Regions from separate parts of the Streptomyces canus genome, predicted to be linked through region 2. Evidence: riboswitches for the same ligand, from Rfam matches in the RefSeq annotation. Region 2 holds a riboswitch; the other holds the start of a gene.
The links. Region 2 has a riboswitch for cyclic di-AMP ahead of OG841_RS19320 (hypothetical protein). Riboswitches for the same ligand answer to the same signal wherever they lie in the genome.
Positions count from the first base shown of each region.

Region 1: linked by a shared signal. The riboswitch ahead of OG841_RS07550 (M23 family metallopeptidase) and the one ahead of OG841_RS19320 (hypothetical protein) in region 2 are both predicted to bind cyclic di-AMP.

Region 1 is NZ_CP107989.1:1,614,463-1,618,250, reverse strand. It holds gene OG841_RS07555 (alpha-galactosidase) at 1-1,197, shown strand, start outside; cyclic di-AMP (ydaO/yuaA leader) riboswitch at 1,495-1,666, shown strand; gene OG841_RS07550 (M23 family metallopeptidase) at 1,669-2,595, shown strand; gene OG841_RS07545 (DUF6250 domain-containing protein) at 3,119-3,788, shown strand, end outside.
Region 2 is NZ_CP107989.1:4,304,964-4,308,751, forward strand. It holds gene OG841_RS19310 (TRADD-N-associated membrane domain-containing protein) at 1-762, shown strand, start outside; gene OG841_RS19315 (hypothetical protein) at 1,028-1,285, shown strand; cyclic di-AMP (ydaO/yuaA leader) riboswitch at 1,631-1,818, shown strand; gene OG841_RS19320 (hypothetical protein) at 1,826-2,065, shown strand; gene OG841_RS19325 (hypothetical protein) at 2,377-2,892, shown strand; gene OG841_RS19330 (hypothetical protein) at 3,197-3,343, shown strand; gene OG841_RS19335 (hypothetical protein) at 3,604-3,788, shown strand, end outside.

The DNA of each region.
Region 1 (3,788 bases), 2.7 Mb from region 2:
GACGAGGACCGTCCCGTGCTGTTCAACTCCTGGGAGGCCACGAACTTCGACATCTCCGAGGAGCAGCAGGGCACCCTCGCCCGGCGGGCCGCGGAGATGGGCGTCGAGCTGTTCGTGGTCGACGACGGCTGGTTCGGTGCCCGCACCAGCGACCGGTCCGGGCTCGGCGACTGGGCGCCCAACCCCGACCGCTTCCCGAACGGACTCAAGCCGCTCGCTGAGCACGTGCACGGGCTCGGCATGCAGTTCGGCATCTGGGTCGAGCCGGAGATGATCAACCCGGACAGCGAGCTCTACCGTGCCCACCCGGACTGGGTGCAGTACCAAGCGGGACGAAAGCGGACGGAGTTCCGCAATCAGCTCGTGCTGAACCTCGCGCGCGAGGACGTCCAGGAGTACCTGTGGGGGCAGCTCGACACCCTGCTCTCCTCGGCCCCGATCGACTATGTGAAGTGGGACTTCAACCGCTGCTTCACGGACGCGGGCTGGCCCGGTGACCCCTATCCGCAGCGTCTGTGGGTCGACCATGTACACGGCTTCTATGCCCTTTTGGACCGCTTGCGGGAAGCTCACCCGGGCGTCGCCTTCGAGTCCTGCTCGGGTGGCGGCGGCCGGATCGACCTCGGGGTGCTCAGCCGCACCGACCAGGTGTGGACCTCGGACAACACCGACCCGCTCGACCGCCTGGCCATTCAGTACGGCTTCAGCCAGATCCACCCCGCGCGCGTGATGGCCGCCTGGGTCACCGACAGCCCCAACACCCAGCTCAACGACCGGGTGAGCTCGCTGCGGTTCCGGTTCGTGAGTGCGATGGCCGGGGTGCTCGGGGTCGGCGGGGACCTCGCGGAGTGGACCGAGGAGGAGCTCGCCGAGGCCGGACGGTGGGTGGCTCTCTACAAGGAGATCCGGCCCTTGGTGCAGCGCGGCGACCTCTACCGGCTGCGGCCTCCGCGGGGCGGGCTGAGCGCGGTGCAGTACGCCCTCGGAGACGAGACCGTCGTCCTCGCCTGGCTCCAGGCGCAGCAGTACGGCGAGCCCGTCCCGGCGCTGCGGCTGCGCGGACTCGACCCGACAGCGTCGTATGAATGCCCCGAAACGGGCGAAGTGCACCGAGGGGCCGTACTGCTGCATCACGGACTTCGTACCGGTTTGCGCGGTGACCTCGATGCGACGGTTATCCGACTGCGACGCATCTAGGGCTTCTGTCCGAATTAATAGCTTCCTTCCAATTCCTTCCGGAGTCAGGGTTCCTGTGAATTCGTGACGTGAGGAGCGTCATATCCGTGACGGTGTGTCGCCCGTCATGTTCACGTAATTCGCAGGTTTTTCCAAGGGATTCGGGCCGGGTAACGGGCGTCCGATTCACGCAGGGTGACCGGTAATTCTCTTAAGCGATCAACAGGAACGCATACGCAGGGAACCTCTCACTTGTCCCTTTGCGTCTTGTTCGCTTACGTTCGCCACCGATCCGGTCGGACGCCCAATCCTGCCGCCGAACGGATTCCGCTCACTCACTCACCCGTGCACGGCAGGAGCGGGGGACCCACAGGTAGTTCCGCCTGTTCCGGTCTCCGGAACGGCTTGGGGTTAAGTCGCGTCTCGACGCGGCCGGGCATCTCCAGCCCGCACCCGACAGCTCACCTCGCAGGCGCCGGAGAGGAATTCACCATGCCCGCGAAGGGTAAGCACCGCCGTCCGAAGTCCCAGCGCTTCGTCCGCTCGATAGCCGTCGCCGGAACCGGAGGCGCCGCTCTCGCCCTCCCGCTCATGGGGGCCACCGGCGCGCACGCCGCCACCTCTCAGTCCGTGTCGGAAAAGGCCGTTCAGTCGCTTCCTGTCACGCAGAAGTCCGCCGAAAAGACGGCCGCGAAGAAGAACGCCGCGAAGACCTCGACGGTGCGCACCTATTCGGTGCGCGTCGGCGACTATCTCTCGAAGATCGCCGATGAGCAGAACGTCAGCGGTGGCTGGAAGAAGCTGTACGCCGACAACCGTTCTGCCATCGGCGACGACCCGTCACTGATCCACCCCGGTCTGAAGCTCTCGATCGGCAAGAAGGCCAGGACGGGCACGACGAAGACCGAGTCCTCCGCTTCCTCGTCCTCCTCGAAGGCGAAGAAGACGGAGTCGAAGTCGTCCGCGAATTCGACGGCCGCCACCCAGAGCTCCGCCACCACCAGCTCCAGCGGTTACACCCTGCCGGTCACCGGTGCCACCATCGGCACCGGTTACCGCGTGGCGGGCAGCATGTGGTCCAGCGGCTACCACACCGGCGTCGACTTCGTCGTCCCGACCGGCACCTCGCTGAAGGCCGTGGCCGCGGGCACGGTCGTCTCCGCGGGCTGGGGCGGCGCCTACGGCAACCAGGTCGTCATCAAGCTCAACGACGGCTACTACGCGCAGTACGCCCACCTGTCCCAGCTCTCCGTCTCGGCCGGTCAGACCGTGACCGAGGGCCAGCAGATCGGCCTCTCCGGTGCGACCGGCAATGTCACCGGCCCGCACCTGCACTTCGAGATCCGCACCACGCCGGACTACGGCTCCGACGTGGACCCGGTCGCCTACCTCCGCTCGAAGGGCGTCGCCGTCGGCTGACAACGCCCCCCTGTGCCACCGAAGGCCGGACCCCGATCCCCGGGTCCGGCCTTCGGTGTTCCCGCTGAGCGGCTCTGCGCCTTCATGATCATTTCATTGCGTTCTTGTGGCAGACGTGCTCAGGGCGTCGACAGGCGGGGGAGGGTGGGGACAGAGTGAACTCCGTGGTGGTGCAAGCGCTTTCTGGGGCTTTCGGAGGTCGCTGTGTTGAGAGCTTCGGGCGGCGGAGGGCGATCCGGGCCGGCAACGGGCGGGCTCGACGCGGCGCCAGGAGACTTCAACGGCACCGTCCATCCGGGCGCCCAGGGCACCGCAAGGTGGCGGACCGGATCGTGGCCCTTCCCGGAGGCCGGCACTGATGCACGCCAGGGCCGCCCCGCTGAGCGGGTTCGTCTCCGCGCCCGCCGACCACATCACCGAGTCGCCCGGACCGTGCGCTGCTCGCCGCAATCCACGTACACCAGCTGCCGCCTGGGCGCACAGACTCTTCGTGTGCCCGGGCTCCCGGAAGGAGCCGTCTCCCATGACGACCACGCGTAGAGCCTTCGGATCCCTCGTCGCCGGTTCCGCCCTGGCCGCCCTCGCCCCCGCAGCCGGTGCGAGCGCGTCGCCCCACCACCGTCGCCTCATCGCCCACGACGACTTCCGCCACGGCCTCGGCCGCTGGGCCGTCGAACTGGAGCAGGGCGGCACGGTCACCGCGCAGCGCGGAGTGCTGGAGGTCGACGTGCCCGCCGGCGCGACGATCTGGTTCAGGCAGCCGCTCGAAGGACCGTACGTCCTGGAGTACACCGCCACGCCTGTCTCCGAGGGCGGAGCCAACGACCGGGTGTCCGACCTGAACAACTTCTGGAACGCGGTCGACGTCCGGTCTCCCGACGACCTCTTCGCCACCCGACGGGGCGGGGCGCTCGCGGAGTACGACTACCTGAAGACGTACTACTCGGGCTACGGCGCCAACTGCAACACCACGACACGGCTGCGCCGATACGTCGGGGAGTCCGGTGTGCGGCCGCTGATCTACGACTACACCGAGCCGCTGCTCGTCGCGAACGAGCCGAACCGGGTGCGGATCGTCTCCGACGGCTCCAAGGTGCAGTGGTGGGACAACGGGCGGCTCGTCTTCGACTACAGCGACCGGGAGCCTTACACGAAGGGGCACTTCGCGTTCCGCACCACCTGGAGCCACTTCC
Region 2 (3,788 bases):
GCAGCCGTGGTAACCGGCCTGTTGGCGGGAGTGGCGCCCTTGTTCGGCGGCGACCAAAAGGCGCCCTCGCTCTCGTCGGGCACGATCCACACTTTCGAAATTATCGGGCTCATCATCCTGTTGCTCATTGTGGCAGCTGCGATCCCCTGGTTCATCACCCGCCGCACATACATGCAGAATCGGAACGTCACTTTTGCGCAGCGCCTTGCGGAAGAGCGGGAACTCCACGCGCAGGCAATGGAGAAGCTGAAACAGGCCAGCGAGCTCGCTACGCTCATGCAGCTGAACCAAGACCAGATCGACACCTACCACCGCATCGTCACCGACCAGGCCGACAAATCTTTCAAGTCGTCCCGCATCGCGATGGGCGTCGGCATGATCCTCTTGGTCGGTGCTGCCGTCGCAGGCGCATGGGTGCCGTTCGAGCAGGTTCGCTGGTTCATCGGTGCGATCGCGACGCTCAGCACCCTTCTGTCGGGCTACCTCAACCGGACCTACTTGACCCTGTACAAGGAATCGATCGGCCAGTTGAACCGGTATTTCGACCAACCAGTATTGAACGGCTACCACCTTGCCGCTGAACGCATCGCCGGAAAGCTCGGGGAACAGCACCAGGACGAGGTGCGGAAGCAGATCATCAGCGAAATCCTCGCCAGCGGTCCCCATCGCGTGGGCGCCGTGGAAGCACCGAAGGAAACCAAGCCAAAGAAGCGGACGCCGAAGAAACAGACCAGCTCCCTGAACGGCACCCCGCAGACGTAGTTGGTCACCATTTCATCGAAGGAGGTGGCTCCGACGTTCGGGGAGCCGGCCCCGGGGGTGCCGCCGTCGGCCCTCCGTCGCCGGGTGCCGTACGGTCTCCTCTTCACCGCCTGCTCCCGCTGGCGCCGCGACAGACTCACGACCACTCGCGCCGCGTACTCAGTGACAGAGGCCTGTAAGCCCTTGGCCGTGCCGCCCCCTTCCCTCGCAGGGGTCGAGTTCGCGACGGTGGCGGCGCGATCCTCATCCGTGGAAGTGTGACGCGATGACGACGAGCGACTACGACCGCATCCGACTCGGCATCGAGGCGATGACCGCCTATGTGTCCGGCAATGACCTGATGATCAAGTACATGGCGGACCGCCGCACCACAGACGGGAATCTGGACCAGGTTGCCGACGGTTCGACGGCTCTGTGCGCGCTGCTGCTTAAACAGTTGGCCCACATGACTGGTAAGTCCGAGCCGCAGATCCTCCAGGAGCTCGCCCGCGGCCTCAACCGCACGGAGCAGCGCGGCCAGTGACTGTACTTTTTGTACGTTTTTTACAACCTGTTGCCCGCATGTCGAATGGAAATTTGCATCAAGGTGCACCACCTCCATGCCCGTCTCGCCAGGCCGGTTAGACCACCTTGACCTCGATGCGCCCGCGGAACGCGCCTCTTTCACGCCTCCACGCCTGACGGAACGTCAACCCCCGTTTGACCAGGGAGGATTGATCATTTTCCACAATCGAACGGGTTAGTGGTGACCATCCCCACAAACGTCCGGTTCCGTTGGGACTTTTGGGGTGGCGTGCGTCACGATCTCTTCCACGACAAGCCCCCGTCACCGGCGGCGGGGCCATCTGAGCGGACGCCGAGTCCTGCCGCTGCCCGGATGCTCTGTCGACAGGAGTGGATCGGCAGGAGTGGAGGACCCAGGCACGACGGGTCGCCGGGACGGTCACGCCATGACCGGGCCGAGCAGCCCTTGGGGTGAAGCCGCGTCAGCGGCCGGGCAACTTTGTCAGCCCGAATCCGACAGGTCATCCTTCACAGGCGGCTGACGAAGGCAGAGCGAGCCATGACGGCAACGCAGAACAACCCGCAACTCTCGGGGTCCGGGGACGAGCCCCCGAGGAACAGGAAGACTGAAGCCGTGATCACGATACTGGTCGCGATCATCGGCGGATGCTTCGCGGGCATCCTCCGTCGAACGATGGAGGGGGTCTCGTACTACGAGGCCATCAGCACAGGGGCTCTAGCTGCACTCGGGCTGGGCAGCTTCATCTTCGTGGCCTTGACCTACGTCAACAGGTCTTGACCGAGAGTACGTCGGCGGTCGGCTAACCTCCACCACCCACCGGAGGCGCCAACGGGAAGGTCTGAGCTTCACGGTGATCCCGTAGGAGACGCGGACAAGGCGGGAGGCGTCCTGGCATCCAGACCAGGACCCCTCTCTTTGTGATCCAAGACCGGTGCGCTCCATGCACTGCCCGCCCGGACCGTAGGCCGGCTACTCGCGCACGCTCTTGTGGTGGCCGATATCGGGGCGTACCTTCACAGAGCCGCCTTATCGGGGCGGTGGCGCCATCCGTCGGGGATTGCGCCTGCTACGTCCGATCGGCGGACACCATGCCTCTCAGTAAGCTTGCGCGCGATTTCGCCCGCGAGATCAACAATCACGACTGGTCCGACGCGCCCTACCGGCGCGACCGCGCGGGCCACAGCCGCACCGGCGACACCAATCGGGGGGACCGCGTCCTCACCGAGAAGGAAACGAACGCCGTCCGCACCAACGCGATGTGGGTGGCCGCGCAGGTCCTCGGCTACTACGACCCCAACTTCAGCGTCTACGAGTTCGCCGAGGCGTGCGGCGTCGACACCCTTACGCGCAGGGGCGACAGGGACGGCACCATCCTGGCCGGCGTACGACACGACGGGTACGGCCGCTACATGCGCCCCGGCACGTGGGAAGTCGACCCCGAGTTCATTACCACGGATGCGAGCGACTTCTACCACGCCAACACCGACTGCGACTGGTTCCAGCGCGGTTACCGCGGCGGGAAGTTGCTGACTTTCCCGGTTGACGGCGGGGTGCCCGCGAGGTGGCAGCCGTGCGCCCACTGCATCGCAGAGGACCCAGCCTGACGTCAGTAGGCCCCTCCGCGCCTGCTGATCACGGGGCCGCCCCGCCCCCCTTCCCGAGGGCAGGGCGGCTTCGGACTTCCTGGCGTGCAGTTGCCAGGTCGAGACCACGTTAGGCAACTACGGCTGAGCGAAATGGCCAACTGCGGTCATGCGCGGCTAATGGGGCGATGAGGGGGTAGCGCGCACAACTGCGTCGACCCCACGGAAACTTTACTCAGTCGCACGTCACCCTCACCGACGAGACCGACGGCACCCTGTTGACGAGCTGGCCGGAAGGGCCGCAGCCGCCTCCCATGCTGACCGCATGAGCAACGAGCACAGCGACATCGACGCGACCGCCAAGCCGGGCGAGAGCGAGACCGACGAGCAGGCCGTCGGCAACGAGCCCATCGCGCCGATCACCTCCGACTGGGCTCCCGAGGTCGGCGAGTACCGGATGGCCACCGCCTGACGTCCGCTAGTCGGCGGCCGCTGACTCGGCGTGCCATGCGGCCCGCGGGGCCGGAAGCGGGGGACCACCATGCGCGGCTGCGGGGCCCGTGTGCTTACTCAGGGCGTCATTACAGCAACAGGGGGCGGAGGGCTGCCCGCGTCGTGAGGGGCCAGTGGTTGAGCCACCCTTAGGGCGGTCTCGGCGCTTCAGACACCGTGACATAGCCCAATTGGACTACCCAAGCAGGCGACTACCTTCGCAAGGGAACACCATGAGGCATGACGACTGCTGAGGAAAAGTCCAGAGCAGAGAAAGAATCAGGAATTGCCCTAATGGCATACGAGGCGGCTCTGCGCGGATTGCAAATCCAGGACGCCACTGTCACAAATCAGCGACTTCGGGCAAGCAATTTGCTCTCAGTCTCTGCGCTCGGGACGTCTTTTGCGGCTGCCGCGAGCAGATT